Regions from separate parts of the Paenibacillus sp. EKM206P genome, predicted to be linked through region 2. Evidence: riboswitches for the same ligand, from Rfam matches in the RefSeq annotation. Region 2 holds a riboswitch; the other holds the start of a gene.
What was found. A riboswitch is a leader RNA that binds a small molecule or an ion and turns the genes downstream of it on or off. The one in region 2 is predicted to bind cobalamin.

Region 1 (8,017 bases), on a different contig from region 2:
CCGCAAGCATCTGCGCAAGGGACTTCGGCTGTTCGAGGAAGAGATAGAATCCAGTCTGACTGACGATGAACTACATATGGCCAATCCCCATTTGCAAGAAGCCTGCCCTCGTTCATACGCATTCGCTCGCGAAGAGACGGAGACGGAAACCCGACAGGCTGCTGAATCGCTCATTCATAACCTGAACACCATGAGCAGTCGCGCGGGTGGACAGATTCCATTCACTTCACTGAATTACGGAATGTGCACGTCTGCTGAGGGACGGCTTGTTACTCAATCGCTGCTGGAGGCCACGATTCGCGGCTTGGGTAGCGGGGAAACTCCTATTTTTCCACAGCATATTTTCCAATGCAAAGAGGGAATCAATCAGGCAGAAGGCGACGTCAATTATGATTTGTTCTTACGGGCGGTAGAATGCTCTAGCAGACGGATGTATCCCAATTTTGTGAATGTGGATGCCACCTTTAACCTGCCTTTTTACCGTGCTGATGACCCGGATACCATTATAGCGACAATGGGTTGCCGTACCCGCACCATTTCTGACCGTTTCGGTAGAAATCGGCAGAGTGGTAAGGGAAATCTCTCCTTCAATACCATTAATCTGGTGCGGCTTGGCATTGAGTATGGTATTTGCACAGGCAAACGCCTGACACCTGACCGTGATCGCTTTGATGCGAGACTAGAAGAAGTTATGCGCATTGCGGTGGATGGCTTAATCCATCGCTATCAAATCCAGACCAGCCAGCCGGCCAAAGCCTCGGACTTTATGATGCGCGAAGGGGTATGGGAAGGTGGAGAACAACTAGAGCCAGATGATAAGGTGGGAAGCATACTAAAACACGGTACGCTTTCGATCGGATTCATCGGACTGGCTGAGTGCATGAAGGCACTATACGGGAAACACCACGGGGAGGATGATTTCGTATACCGCGAGGCACAGCGAATCATCACTTCTATGCGCGTGTATTGCGATCGAATGAGTGAATATCACAATTTGAATATTACATTGTTCGCTACGCCTGCCGAAGGTCTGTCGGGCAAGTTCACCTTGCTGGATCAACGTGATTTCGGGATTATTCCTGAGGTAAATGATCGAGAATATTACACGAATTCTTTTCATATTCCCGTGTATTACACACTCCCGGCTGCTCGTAAAATCAGCTTGGAAGCTCCGTTCCATAACCTATGCAACGCTGGTGCGATATCATACATTGAGCTGGACGGTAATGCGCGGAATAACCCGGATGCGTTTCTTAAAATTGTTCAATACGCGCTGCATCAGAATATCGGCTACTTCTCCATCAACCATCCGGTGGATCGTTGTACGGAATGCGGTTATGAAGGGATTATCGGGACAAGCTGCCCCCAATGTGGCACAGATGAGGAGCACACACACTTTCAGCGCTTACGTCGGGTAACCGGATATCTGACAGGAGATTATACCGTTCGCTTTAATGCTGCAAAACAGGCAGAAGTTCGAGACCGGGTGAAACATAAGTGAATTTATGTGGCTACATTCCGGAATCTCTGAATGAAGGATACGGCCTGCGTACCGTCGTGTTCATTAGCGGTTGCCGTCATGCCTGTCCCGGATGCTTTAATCCAGCGTCGTGGAGCTTCCGTGCAGGTGAGCCATTCACCCCCCAACGACAACAGGAGGTCATTCGTGACATCATGGAAAATCCGTTGTTGGACGGACTGACTCTCTGCGGGGGAGACCCGTTTTTCTCAGCAGCAGAATGCTCGCAATTTGTGCGTGACTTCCGTGCGGCCTGTCCCGACCGAACCGTGTGGGCTTACACTGGCTTTGTCTATGAAGATCTACTCACAGATCAGGAGCGACAAAAGCTAGCACTTTTGTGCGATGTGATTGTGGATGGTCGCTTTGTAGAACAGCAAAAGGACCTGACCCTTCCCTTCCGGGGCAGCCGCAACCAGCGTCTGGTAGATGTAAAAGCCAGCATTCAGGCAGGTTACACCGTTTCATTGACTTAAGGCGAAGGTTACTCGGCAAATGCTATATCTAATCTAGGACAAGTCTCCATCATGGATGAGGCTTGTCTTTTTTTTGCATATCCCTAACAGATTCCATTGCAGTTTCTATTGCGCATCCTGCAAGTTTCACTTATGATGGTGAACAAGTATACGAGTGCATAATTATTCGTCATACCTTAACCGCATAGCTTGGAGATAGGTGTCTGTTCTATTCAGATCAGGCTTAAAAGGGAAGCCGGTGCAAATCCGGCACGGTCCCGCCACTGTAAACGGGGAACTTTCAGCTGTTCATACAACCACTGGTCCACAGACCGGGAAGGGATGCTGAGAGTCATGATCCGTAAGTCAGGAGACCTGCCTATTTTAACAACATCGCAAGTACCTACGGAAGATAGGGAGGTGTTAAGAGCAGTCGCCGTATTTTTGATTTTTTAATCACGGAGGCATTCTTTCCCCTACTTATTTTTAACTCTGGGGGGAAGAATGCCTTTTTTGGTACGTAAAAATAAAACAGCCACCCGCTAGGAGGAAAAGTACATGTCCGTCATTGAATGGCCTGAATTGTCCGGCTTAATTAGCAGTAATCTGGGATATCCGCGTATCGGCGAAAACCGGGAATGGAAGAAAGCACTGGAACGCTTCTGGAACGGCAGTATTAACGAAAGCGAACTGCAAACGGAGATGAAAAGATTACGGTTGGAGCATCTGAGCAAGCAGCGTGACAAGGGGATTGATCGCATTCCTGTCGGAGACTTCTCCTATTATGATCACATGCTGGATACATCTGTGATGTTTGGTCTGGTACCCGAAAGGTTCAACCATCGTCCCGCAGGTCCGGTTCCTCTGTCCGTGTATTTCGGGATCGCTCGTGGACAGAAGGGAGCAACCGCCAGTGAAATGACCAAATGGATGAATACCAATTATCACTACATCGTTCCTGAATTGGCAAACGCAGTCCCGGTGTTCACTGAAAATAAACCTTTACAGGCTTATCTTGAAGCAAAACAGGAGCTAGGCATTGATGGGAAACCGGTCCTCATCGGCCCCTATTCATTCGTTACCCTTTCCAAAGGCTATGATCGTAAGGAACTTGCTTCTATTATAAGAACCTTCCTGCCTTTATACACCCGTGTCCTGTCTGAACTAGCAGCAGAAGGTGTTCAATGGGTCCAAATCGATGAACCTGTCCTGACCACCTCATTCCCAGTAGAGGATCTGGACATTATTCAGGAAGTCTATGAAGCTTTGACCCAAGCTGCGCCCTCTTTAAATATAATGCTGCAAACCTACTTTGGCAGCCTGGACCATTATGAGCGTCTGTCCGCACTTCCGGTACAGGGACTGGGTCTTGATTTTGTGTATGATGATGGCGAAAATCTTCAGCATATATTGCAGCATGGTTTCCCTAAAGGAAAAACGCTGGGCGCTGGGGTCATTGATGGGCGCAATATATGGCGCAGCGACCTGAACGCTGTGGCTACCCTGCTGGGCCAGTTAGCGGAACAAACCACTGCCGAGCAGCTTATCGTTCAGCCATCATGCAGTCTCCTGCATGTGCCAGTTAGTCTAGAGGCAGAGCACAAGCTAGATCGAGAACTGGTCCAAGCGCTGGCCTTTGCCGATGAAAAGCTTGAGGAAATCGCCGTCCTGACGGCTGCACTTGGCAAACACGATCCATCCGCACTCACCAAGCTTGGACAAAGTGCAGATGCGGTAGCCCGTTTCAACAGCTCAGCGGCACGCGTACAGACAGCTGCCGATCTGGCTGACTTACTAGCCAAGGAGCCTCTGTCACGCAGCGTTCCTTTCGCTGAGCGTCGTGAGATTCAGCAAAATAAGCTGAAGTTGCCTCCGCTGCCTACGACGACTATTGGTAGCTTCCCGCAAACTGCCGAGATCCGCAAGGCCCGCCTGCACTATCGCAAAGGAGAATGGTCTGCCGAGCAATACCGGACGTTCATCCAACAGCAAATCAAGGAATGGATTGATATTCAGGAGGACATTGGCATTGACGTGCTTGTACACGGGGAATTTGAGCGGACCGATATGGTTGAATTTTTTGGCGAAAAGCTGAATGGCTTTGCTTTTACACAAAACGGATGGGTACAGTCCTACGGCTCCCGCTGCGTCAAACCACCGATTATATACGGAGACGTTTCCTTCGATCAGCCCATGACTGTGGAAGAAACGGCATTCGCCCAATCGTTAACCTCCAAGCCTGTTAAGGGAATGCTTACAGGCCCTGTGACCATTTTGAACTGGTCTTTTGAACGTAATGATATTCCGCGCAGTCAAGTCGCTTTACAGTTGGCTCTGGCATTACGGGCAGAGGTAGAGGCACTGGAACAAGCGGGCATCGGCATGATTCAGGTCGATGAACCCGCAATTCGTGAAGGGCTTCCGCTGAAAAAAGAACAACAGCAAGCCTATCTGGATTGGGCGGTTCAAGCCTTCCTTGTGACCACGGCCACCGTTGAGCCTGCGACCCAAATCCATACGCATATGTGCTATTCTGAATTTCAGCATATGATTCAGTCCATCTCTGACATGGATGCCGACGTTATATCTATTGAAACTTCGCGAAGCCACGGAGAACTGATTGTCAGCTTTGAAGATCAGGTATACGACAAAGGCATCGGTCTGGGCGTGTACGATATCCACAGTCCGCGCATCCCCGATGTATCTGAAATGCTAAGCATGATCCAGCGTGCCCTGCGCGTACTGCCATCAGATTTGTTCTGGGTTAATCCGGATTGTGGTCTGAAAACCCGCACCAAAGAGGAATCTGTCGCCGCCTTGCGACAAATGGTACAAGCGGCTCAAGCAGCCCGGGCTGCATTGGCTGTATCCAACTAATTTTTTATCGTTTCGAATCACGCCTTCATTTTCAACATATTCTGTTCCCCTTTCCGGTCCTTTCTGCTAAAAGCCCGGGAAGGGGATTTATTCTAGGTCATATAATGTATAAGCGCCTTGAATATGCTTCATTTTCATCTGCTTCATATGTACGCCTAAGCCATGTTCTCGATCCCAGGAACAACTAAAATTCAAATACAGTTCATCCTTTGCCGATGAGTCGGAAATCAGTATAGACATAAGCTGTATTCGATTCAACAATTGTTCCGGCCGCTCCACATAAGGCGCATATTCATCCGGGTCCTCTCCCCATGTACTGTAAGCATTCCGATACTTTTCCACGATGCCAGCATAATGATGGTGTATGGATTCCAACACTTGAGGATGAATAGCTGATGAATATTCCATATACTGCTCCCATGTCTTTTTTTGCAACTGTGTAGGTTCTTCTATCGTCTGTGCCTGTTCTTCGGAGTCGGCTCCCACGATAAATTCGACTTCTACTTCCGAGGGTTGCCCGCAAAAATTAAGTTGCACTACACCACGCAGAACAATCTCCTCGGATACATCCCAAGACTCATCATCCTGTTCCAGTTCCATATACCAATGTTTCCAGTCCATTCTTTATCCACCTCTTCATAAAAAGTAATTTTTAACCCTGTTGAATACTTTACAATCTATCATTTTAATGAATGAAATTAAAGCGGCATCCTATCTGTGCTTCCAGCCATATTTCGATGAATTCCCAAATAAAAATACTTTTTTCTACAACATTCGCTACTCAATAAAGCCTCCAAGGAAGGAAATCTGTCCATTTTGACACAAATATTTTATTATTAAAAATTTAGTACCTTGCATTAATCAGTACATGATGTTAAATTATACCTGACTACTGTTCTATAATTAGTACCCGTGACAAATTACGCACAAACACACGTTTCTTTCCCTTATTCCGAACGACACCTATGAATTATTGATAACATCCAGGAAGGGAGCACCGCTCGTGAATGTGAACATCCAATTCAAAAAAGGGGTACTGGAACTGTGCGTTCTCGTTCTAATTGGACGCAAAGACCGTTATGGCTACGAGTTGGCGCAAGCCGTCTCCCGTCATATTGAAGTAGCCGAGGGAGCCCTATATCCACTGCTTCGCCGTCTGGTATCAGAAGGATACTGCACAACGTATTTACAGGAATCGACCGAGGGGCCTCCTCGCAAATATTATCGGCTGACCGATACTGGCAGTCATTATACAAGAATACTTACGCGGGAATGGAATGATTTTGTCCATAATGTCGCAAGCCTACTGGAGGAAGGAAATTCCGATGAATAGAAAACAGTTTCTTACAGAGGTGGAACAGCGTCTTTCTCCTCTCCCTGCAGAGGTACGCAATGAGCTGCTTAGTGATTTGAGCCAGCATTTTGACTACGGGTTGGTTAATGGCAAAAGCGAAAGTGAGATTGCCCATGAGCTGGGTAACCCAGAGGATATTGCCCGAGAAGCGTTGGATGATCCCCATGCAGCCTGGAACGCTTCTCCTCCGCTTCGCCAGGGCAGCTTTGCACGCAATATTTTTACTTTCCTAGGGCTGTTGTTTCTCAATTTGCTAATCTCCATCCCGATTATGGCTACCCTATGGGCAGTATGGGCTTCATTGGCTGTGGTATCGATCAGCTTCATTGTAGCCCCCCTTCTCGCTGTTACTGATTATGCGCTAAACAGCACCTTTTACCCGGCCAAATTCTTTTTCTCTATCACGTTGACGGGTATAGGTCTATTGCTGCTGCCTGGTGTACGTTATCTCTTACTCCTTATGGTCAAAGGCACAGTACGATACTGGAAATGGAATCTGACTACCCTGAGGGGAGCTTACTAACAACATGAATAAAAAGTGGTTTATTGCAGCAGGTCTGTGCATTGTCATCGGTGTAGCCGGAATGGTGGCCTACGGTGCCCCATGGAGTCAACAAGTCATGAAGGAAACAACTGCGATTAACAAAAAATGGACGTTTACACGTGGTCAGCTACAGAAGCTGAAAGTGGACAGCTCTGATGATGTCTCTATTTTGTTTACTCCTGGCTCTGGCGACCAAGGTACGATACGCATTAGTGGAGAAGTTCAGACAAAGGTAGCCGACCAAATTCATAATGCCCGAATTGAGAACGGTAAGCTTACGATTCAATCGGAGCCGGCCCCTTCCTTGTCATTCTTCTCGATCACTCCTGATTTGGATCAAACGATTACCGTAGAGATGCCCTCCGGCGAAACACTAACTGACCTACAGGTAGATGCACATTCAGGGAATGTAAAACTTCAGGATGCCTCCGTGCAGAATACTTCCATCACCGCTACTTCAGGCACTGCCGAGATTACAAACCTCCAAAGTACCCACCTGATCGCAAATTTAACATCCGGCAATTTTACAGCCAGTCAGCTTGCAGCAGATATGGAGTTAAAGCTTACTTCAGGTGATGTTACCATTCGTGATTATAGCGGTAATGGCCTTATTTCCCTAACCTCAGGGGAGACAAATATTACGCAACGTGCCGTAGCCAACTTGGAAGTGAATGCTGATTCTGGTGACGTGAAGATTAAGCAAGCTCCCGATTTTAAAGGTGTTTATAATGTCCGCTCTGACTCTGGGAATATCAATACTCCCGAATCTGTTCCCGGTAGTGTGAACGTGATTAAGGTCGAAACCACTTCAGGGGATATTTATATTTCCAAATAGAGACCTCTAAATGAATGCCTCATCAGAGGCGAAGTTTGGTTCAATGAGTTTAACCTTGTATAATGTAACCATGTGCCCAGATGCACAACCACATTATAGATTAATAAGGAGGAGACTGAATGGAACTTAAGAATAAAACAGCTATTATTACAGGAGCCAGTAAAGGAATCGGTAAAGCAATTGCCGAAACTTTAGCTAAGGAAGGCGTTAACCTTGGATTAATTTCACGCACATTGACTGACCTGCAAAAGCTGCAGGATTCACTGGGGAGTACATACGGTGTGAAAGTGGTGAGTGCTGTTGCAGATATATCGGATCGCGCACAGGCCGCTGCCGCTGTAGCTTCACTGGAACATGAGCTGGGCGCTGTCGATATTTTGATCAACAATGCAGGCATTGCTACCTTTGGCACAGTCGCAGAGATGGACCCCGA
Region 2 (8,017 bases):
CTTTAGCTATATTCGAAGTACCCATGCGTACCTTTCGGTCCACCAGATTCGCGTGAGCGACATCCGCATTCACGCCAACATCTACCACCTTGACATCTGCGCCCGCATGGCGTGCCAGCACATTAATTGCTGCGCCACCTGACAGCATGTTATACAGCATTTGCTGTGTAACCTCAGCCGGAAAGGCACTGACTCCCTCTTCACACACCCCGTGATCCGCAGCCATGACCATAACCGTTTTACGATCGAATTCAGGCTTATCCACTCCTGTAATTCCTGCTAGCTGAATGACCACACTTTCCAACTTTCCAAGACTTCCCGGTGGCTTTGTTAATTGGTCCAAATGGGCTGAAGCTGCCGAGGCCGCCACCCCATCCGGCTGGGCAATGCTATCGATCAGCTGACGCAGCTTGTCGTTCATACCTTCCACTCCCTGCTCTTTTTAAGTGTGTTTCATCGTTTATTTAATCTGCTGTATCCGAAGCGCTCCTGCGCAGCAAGAGCTGCGGCACACCGCTATCAGGATGCGGAAGCATCACAGGCTCAACACCGTATACTCGTCGAATCCGATCCTCAGTTAATAACTTCGATGAAGCTCCCAATCCTTCAACCATTCCATCCTTGAGTACAAGCAAATCTTCGCAAAATTGGGCTGTCAAGTTAAGATCATGCAAGACCGCAATGATCGTCACACCCGTTTCTTGGCGCCAATCTGCCAGCAGTTCCATAAATTCAAGCTGATAGCGCAAGTCCAGATAGGTCGTAGGCTCGTCCAGCAGCAATATTCGTGGCTCCTGCACCATTACTTTTGCCAAAGCTACACGCTGTCGCTGTCCACCACTCAAACGGTCTAATGCTCTGTCCGCCAGCGTGGTAAGACCCAATCGCTCCAGCACGCGATCCGCGATCGCCTCCACATCAACACCCTTTTCCCTGCCTAGCCAGTCCTGATGGGGAAAACGTCCCATTTCTACGACTTCCCTGACGGTGTATCCCACGGGAGGAAGCCCTTCCTGTTGGAGTACGGCTATGAGTCGGGAAAGCTCTTTCCTGCTGTAGCTACCGACCTTTTTGCCATAGATATGAACGTTTCCCGAAGTTGGCTGATCTACACCGGAAAGCAAATGCAACAAGGTCGATTTTCCACTGCCGTTCGGACCAATAATCCCCCACCAAGTTCCTTCGTCGACGCTCCAGCTTATATTTTTTAAAGCATGGAACTCTCCATAGGCACGTGTCAGACCCACTACCTCTAATGCCCGATCACGCACCTTCTGTGATTCACTTTGTTCTGTCACAGCAGTCCCCCCCTGCGCAGCTTCTTGTTTCGGTACAGGAGATATGCGAAGAACGGTGCCCCAACAAAGGCCGTCATCACGCCCAGAGGAATTTCTGTGGGGGCTAACAATGTGCGAGCCGCCGTATCTGCCCAAGCCATAAAAACAGCTCCGCCGAGCGCAGATAATGGAACAATCATACGGTAATCAGGACCTGTCACCAGACGAATGATATGCGGTACAACGAGTCCAACAAAGCCAATCACGCCACACACCGAGACAGCGGCTGCTGTCAGCAGCGTGGAAATAATCAGAACAGATAGCTTCGTCGCATCTACATGAACTCCCATGTGCGCCGCCTGACGTTCACCCAAAGCCAAAATATTCAGCACACGTGCCCGGTTCCATAGAAATACCAGCCCTATGACCACATAAGGTAAAAGGATTCCTGTATATGACCAACCGCGCAGACTAAGACTTCCCATCGTCCAGTACAATATTTCATTGACCGTCTCCTTCGACATGGCTGTCAGAAAGGAAACAACCGCTCCCAGAAAGGATTGCATCACCACACCCGACAAAATGAGACTTTGTGTCGGAATTTTCCCACCTTCCCGTGCCAACGTCAGCACCATCCACAGCGTAAGCATTCCGGTCGTAAATGCCACTAGCGGCAGCGTCCATATGCCAACAAATGAAAATTGAAGGCCCCAATAAATCAGTACTGCCGCTCCTACCGAAGCCCCCGAGGATACCCCCAGTGTATACGGATCAGCCAAAGGATTACGCAGCACACCCTGAAATCCGGCTCCCGCCAGCGCCAGCGCTGCTCCTACCAACATTCCCAGTAACACTCGTGGCAATCTGACCTTCAAAATAATCTGCTCTGAGGATGTATTCCAATCCGGTGTAAACGTATCGCCTAACCACGGTAGGTGGTTAACCAGAATGCCCGTGATTTGGCTGACCGGAAGCTTGGCCGAGCCGATGCCAAGACAGAGCAGCAGCGTCAGCAACAGCAGGACAAGACCTGTCCCTCCAAAGCCGATCAGTTTACGGTTCATTTGAAAATTTCAGGATACACGCCCTTGGCCACTTCCTTGAGACCTTCCGTTACGCGTGGACCCGGACGACTGATCAAATTATCATCCACGGCAAACACCCGGTTGTGGCGAACAGCCGATATTTGATCCCATCCACTGCGAGCTTTAATGATATCACCGAGCGTCTGGCCCGTTTTGTCGTCCTTGACACTTTTGCTGTACAAAATCACGTCAGGGTTCGCAGCAATAATATTTTCCTCACTGATTTGGTACCACCCCTTCTGCGTGGCACCTACATTTTCGCCGCCCGCCAACGTAATCAGCTCGTCCATAAACTCGCCTTTACCCACTGTCCAGCCTGGTGAAAACTCGACGTATACCCGCAGCTTCTGCCCTTTACCGATATTTTTAATTCCTTCTTTTACTTCTGCTACATCTGCTCTCATCTTGTCAGTCACCGCTCTTGCTTCTCTCTGATGATCGGTGATTTTCCCATACAATTCGATGTTAGCCATGACATCTTCCACTGTCTTCGGTTCCGTTTTAAAAATCATAATTCCCATGTCGCGCAGCTTGGTCGTAGCCTGTTCACTAAGTGATATCCCTGCAAAAACGACTTCCGGGTTCGCAGCAATGATCGCCTCTTCGTTCGGTTTCATAATACCGCCCACTTTAGGCTTTTTCGTAGCTGCTTCCGGGTAATCAGAGTAGTCGGAGACGCCGACAATTTCCTTATCCAGCCCAATGGCGAACAACGCCTCGGTTTCTGCCGGGGAGACGGAAACGATTTTATCCGGCGCTTTTTTGAATGTAAATTCCTGTCCTGTTGCATCTTTAACTGTGAGCGGGTAAACCGTTTTGCCCGGAGGCTCTTGTGCGTTTACTGCCTGTCCCGGCTGCTGTGAAGAAGCCTGACCCTCTTTATTTTCTGCATTTTTTCCATTAGCGCCACATGCACTCAGCACAACTGCCAAAATCAGAGCCAATAGACCTGTTGTCCACACCTTTATTTTTTTTCCTGCCATGATTTGCACCCCTTCATAAATAAATCGTTAAGAGCGTTACTTGAACATCATCAGATATCTTCTAAATCTAGCCTTTTTTCCTATCAAAAACCCCCGCATCCTCATATCAGGACACAGGGGTCACGTTAGCGCAGATCGTGCGCAGGCGGCAGCTTCTTTCCGCATGGACAGTCACTGCGAACACGTCATCCTTTCCTCGAAGGATTATGGTGACAGGCGGACGGGCAGGTATCCTGACTTATGGTAAAATACATGTCCTGAAATTCTTTCATATGCTTAGTAACATATAAAGAGGACTAACGGGCATGTTTCCATTTACAGTGGCGGGACCGCGCCGGATTCACACCGACTTCCCTTTTAACAGCGCAGGGAGGGAAACCATAGTTTCATCACGCTGCGCCGACCTCGTCTGCTGGATATTTGATGTAGTGGTAGTCAAGCCGTTCTTTTACTTGATGATTATAGGTTAAAATGAGGCGGCTTACAACCCAAACAGCCTCTTTATCCGCTGGTGTCTAACCTAATGAGGAAGCATTTCCGCTATGTAATTGTGCGGTCCTGCCAGCCTCAATTGAATCCTTAATGCTTCTCCCGGCTTCGGATTCAGACTCCAAAAATCATGGCCCGGTATCAGCATGCAAGCTAGCTGACGAATTACGCCACCATGCGTAACGACCAAAACAGAGGGCGACGTAGCAGTCAAATCCATGGGTTGAACTTCCATAGCAACACGCCATTCATACAGAGAGTCAAGAAATTTGCGCAGACGATTTACAAAATCTGTCCAAGACTCTCCACCAGGTGGGGTGATCCGTTGCGGCTCATCAATCCAAGCCCGATACAACGACACATCCTTGAGCATGTCATACGTTTTTCCATCCCACTCGCCAAAATGAAGCTCTCGCAGACATGGTTCCATCATAGGAGGCATAGTAGATAGGGAACGCCCAGACGTCAACTCTGATTCCGGCACAATGATCTGCAAGGTCTGGCGACATCGCATTAAGTCGCTGCAATAGATTCGAGCAAAGGACTGACCTTGCAATTTTTCCTGCAAAGGCTTTAATTCCTGCTCTGCCCCCGGTAGCAAACCTAAGTCGGAGTGTCCCAGATATCGACGTTCCTTGTTCCATAAGGTTGTGCCGTGACGAACTAACACGAGCTCCATATCCCAATGCAGATCTTCTTTAGCATCATACGGCACCTTATCCTCCTGTGAGTTCGGTCTTTGTGCGTATTCTACTGTCCTTTTTGCTGCTATATCTTGTTTCAAGAAATGTCACTTCCTGCTCGATCATTATTCAGTGTGTCACTCCTCACCCTCACCGCACCCATCCCAAGGCAAAACAACCTGCGGCTCCTAACAAACACAATCCTACAAACATACTGGACACGGCGAACATCAGCTGGATCGTATGCCGTATATCTTTCGACTCTAGCGGTCGTATCCAATCCCCCATGTATGCACGAAAGGAGCGCACGCCATGATACACATTATATCCTCCAAGACGAATCCCCAATGCACCAGCAACAGCCGATTCCGGGAAGCCACTGTTCGGACTTGGGTGCAGACGAGCGTCTCGCTTGACTGTGCGCCAGCTTCTTGCAGCATCTCGTTTGTACATCAACGCCGCTATCACAAGCATTGCCGCTGTCAGGCGTGCTGGAATGTAGTTAGCCACATCATCTAGACGTGCTGAAGCCCAGCCTAAATGCAGATACTTTTCATTTTTGTAGCCAACCATGGAATCGAGCGTATTCACAGCACGATAAGCCAGCGCCAAGGGTGCTCCCCCGATCAAGGCATAAAAAAGCGGGGAAATAATCGCGTCCACGATATTTTCAGCGACCGTTTCAACCGTACCGCGTACAATCTCAGGCTCATCAAGTTGCTGCGTATCCCGCCCGACTATCATGCCCAGCTCCCGCCGTGCCGCAGCCAGGTCATCCGCCTGCAACGCTCGGTAGACTGCCATTCCTGCATCCTTTAGTCCTTTGGAAGCAATCGTGGTCGCAATCAGCACTATTTCTGCGCCGACAGATAACCACGGATGAATCCAGGCAAGCAAGTGCAACAGCGCCCAGGCGAGCGCAAAGGAGCCTCCCGCCACAATGAGTGGAAGCAGTATACCCGCACGTTTCAGCCCCCGGTCACTTCGGACCTGGCGGCGAATCAATTTTTCCAATGCCGAAATGGCATGTCCCATACCGATGACTGGATGCGGCAACCACCTCGGATCACCGATCATCCTGTCCAAAAGGTAGGCTGCCAGGATAATCAAGCTAACTGTCAAGCCGCTGTTCCTCCTCCAGCACTTCACCCAATACAGATAGCAGCCTGTCGTTGGCTTCTGCATCCTTGACCGCAATCCGAAAATGGCTCGTCGTCAGTCCCGGATACATAGCACAGCTACGTATAAGAACTCCGCGTTGTCCAAGCGCCTGCTGAATAGCCGATGCACTCCACGTACCCGGCGCCCTTGCCAGCACGTAATTGGCTTCACCGGGAACGACACCGCAGCCCCATTCCGCCAAGCCGGTTAACAGACGGTTGCGCTCCGCAGCAATCAGCTCCTGTGTTTGGTGCTCATATGCTTGCCCACTTCTCAAACACGCCTCGCCAGCCAGCAACGCCAATCCATTCACACTCCAGGTCACCTGTTTGGCCGTCATTCGCCGGATATAGTCCGGATGAGCAATCGCATAACCCAATCGTAGGCCAGGAATGGCATAAAATTTGGTCATTGACCGGATCAAAATCACATGAGGATAGCGATCCAGCACAGGCAGCAGTGAGATTCGCCGTTCCAGCGGAATAAAATCAATGAATGCTTCATCCACCACCAGCACAGTACCCGTTGTGCCAGCCGCCTCTGCCAGCTCGCACAGCTCCTGCTCACTATATTGGACGCCATTTGGATTATTCGGCTGCCCGAGGAACAAAACATCTACCTGCTCCATGAGCTGAAGGATGTCCTCCACGTCCGCCTTCCATTGAAGCGAGGCCTTCCCATACACCCGGTTGACCTCAGCTCCGAATTTGCCAGCCAGCTCGGCATATTCCGAAAAACACGGCTCCACTGTACCCACACGCTTAGGAGCTAGTCCCAATAACAAGAGCGCCATGCTCTCAGCCGCTCCGTTTCCGATACTTAACGACTCCGGTGGAACATGCAGTCGCCGTGCGAGCATATTTTTAAAATTCCGATGCCCAGGGTCTGGATAGCGAATCACAGTGTCAAATGAGTGTTGCAGCGCCTCAAGCACCTCAGGCGGTGGACCAAGCGGATTAATATTTGCACTAAAATCTACAAAATCAGCAGCAGTCCCGCCAAATGTCGCCGCAGCTGTTTCCCTGTCCCCGCCATGACCGTAAACCTCTATCATTGCCTCTCATCCTTTCCGCCCGTTTCCAATCATTTAGCTCCATTATGAGGCTGCTTTTTGCGTCCCGTCAATGCAAATGAGCTTTTGTACATGGCTCACTTGGGTTACAATAGAAGGAGGCACACATAAAATTACACAGTTTATATACGGAGGAATGGACATGCTGTTCATCGACAACCAAGGGATACACGATCCAGCCATTAATCTTGCTATTGAGGAATACGCGCTCAAGCATCTACCGCTGGACGACAGCTATTTGCTGTTTTACATTAATCAGCCTTCTATTATTATAGGCAAGCATCAAAATACCATTGAAGAAATCAACGCCGAGTTTGTCAGAGATAACAATATTCAAGTCGTTCGTCGCCTGTCCGGCGGCGGTGCTGTATATCATGACCTCGGTAATTTAAATTTCAGTTTTATTACCAAGGATAACGGGGAGTCCTTTCATAATTTCCTCAAATTTACGCAACCTGTGATTGATGCTCTGCGCCAAATGGGAGTAGAAGCTGAAATGACAGGCCGCAACGATCTGCAGGTCGGAGAACGTAAAATTTCAGGAAACGCCCAATTTGCCACACGCGGACGTATGTTCAGCCACGGTACATTGATGTTTAACCTGAATCTGGACAATGTGGCTGCATCACTGCATGCCAATCCCGAAAAATTCAAATCCAAAAGCACTAAATCTGTCCGCAGTCGCGTAGCTAACATCAGCGAACTGATGGACCGTGAGATGACCATAGAGCAATTTCGCGAGGAACTGTTGCGTTTCATATTCGGATCAGAATTGGATCAAGTACCTCAATATAAGCTCACCGATACCGATTGGGCCAAAATCCATGAAATATCCAAAGAACGTTACCAATCGTGGGATTGGAACTACGGTCTATCCCCCGAGAGCAATATAAAGCACACACGTAAATTTCCAGTCGGTATTATTGATATCCGCATGGATCTTAAGGAAGGCTACATTCGTGATATTAAAATCTATGGGGATTTCTTCGGTGTGGGTGACGTTGCTGATATTGAAAATATCCTGCGCGGCAAGCGTTATGATGAAGGTGAGGTACGTCAAGCCTTATCCTCTCTCGATTTGAAGCACTATTTTGGTAATATTGAGTTGGACGATTTTGTTGGACTTGTATTTTTGGAAGACTAACCGTTACTTTTTCCCATCGTTTCAAACCAATACTTCAGTGGTTATAAGGGGACAGGCTCTTATAGGAGCCGTCCCCTTTTCCTTGCGATATTGTCATTTTGAATATTATAAGATACAATTTTA

Region 1: another riboswitch for cobalamin. It lies ahead of metE (5-methyltetrahydropteroyltriglutamate--homocysteine S-methyltransferase); the one in region 2 lies ahead of G9G53_RS01805 (ABC transporter substrate-binding protein).

What each region holds. Positions count from the first base shown of each region.
Region 1 covers NZ_JAAMNQ010000002.1:402,064-410,080, reverse strand. Annotated here, with positions in the region: gene G9G53_RS05580 (anaerobic ribonucleoside triphosphate reductase) at 1-1,501, shown strand, start outside; gene nrdG (anaerobic ribonucleoside-triphosphate reductase activating protein) at 1,498-1,995, shown strand; cobalamin riboswitch at 2,176-2,371, shown strand; gene metE (5-methyltetrahydropteroyltriglutamate--homocysteine S-methyltransferase) at 2,533-4,851, shown strand; gene G9G53_RS05565 (DUF6985 domain-containing protein) at 4,939-5,472, opposite strand; gene G9G53_RS05560 (PadR family transcriptional regulator) at 5,855-6,184, shown strand; gene G9G53_RS05555 (DUF1700 domain-containing protein) at 6,177-6,728, shown strand; gene G9G53_RS05550 (DUF4097 family beta strand repeat-containing protein) at 6,733-7,584, shown strand; gene G9G53_RS05545 (3-ketoacyl-ACP reductase) at 7,704-8,017, shown strand, end outside.
Region 2 covers NZ_JAAMNQ010000001.1:367,985-376,001, reverse strand. Annotated here, with positions in the region: gene cobT (nicotinate-nucleotide--dimethylbenzimidazole phosphoribosyltransferase) at 1-421, opposite strand, end outside; gene G9G53_RS01815 (ABC transporter ATP-binding protein) at 465-1,298, opposite strand; gene G9G53_RS01810 (FecCD family ABC transporter permease) at 1,295-2,341, opposite strand; gene G9G53_RS01805 (ABC transporter substrate-binding protein) at 2,338-3,345, opposite strand; cobalamin riboswitch at 3,552-3,743, opposite strand; gene G9G53_RS01800 (histidine phosphatase family protein) at 3,866-4,618, opposite strand; gene cbiB (adenosylcobinamide-phosphate synthase CbiB) at 4,668-5,639, opposite strand; gene cobD (threonine-phosphate decarboxylase CobD) at 5,629-6,732, opposite strand; gene G9G53_RS01785 (lipoate--protein ligase) at 6,893-7,894, shown strand.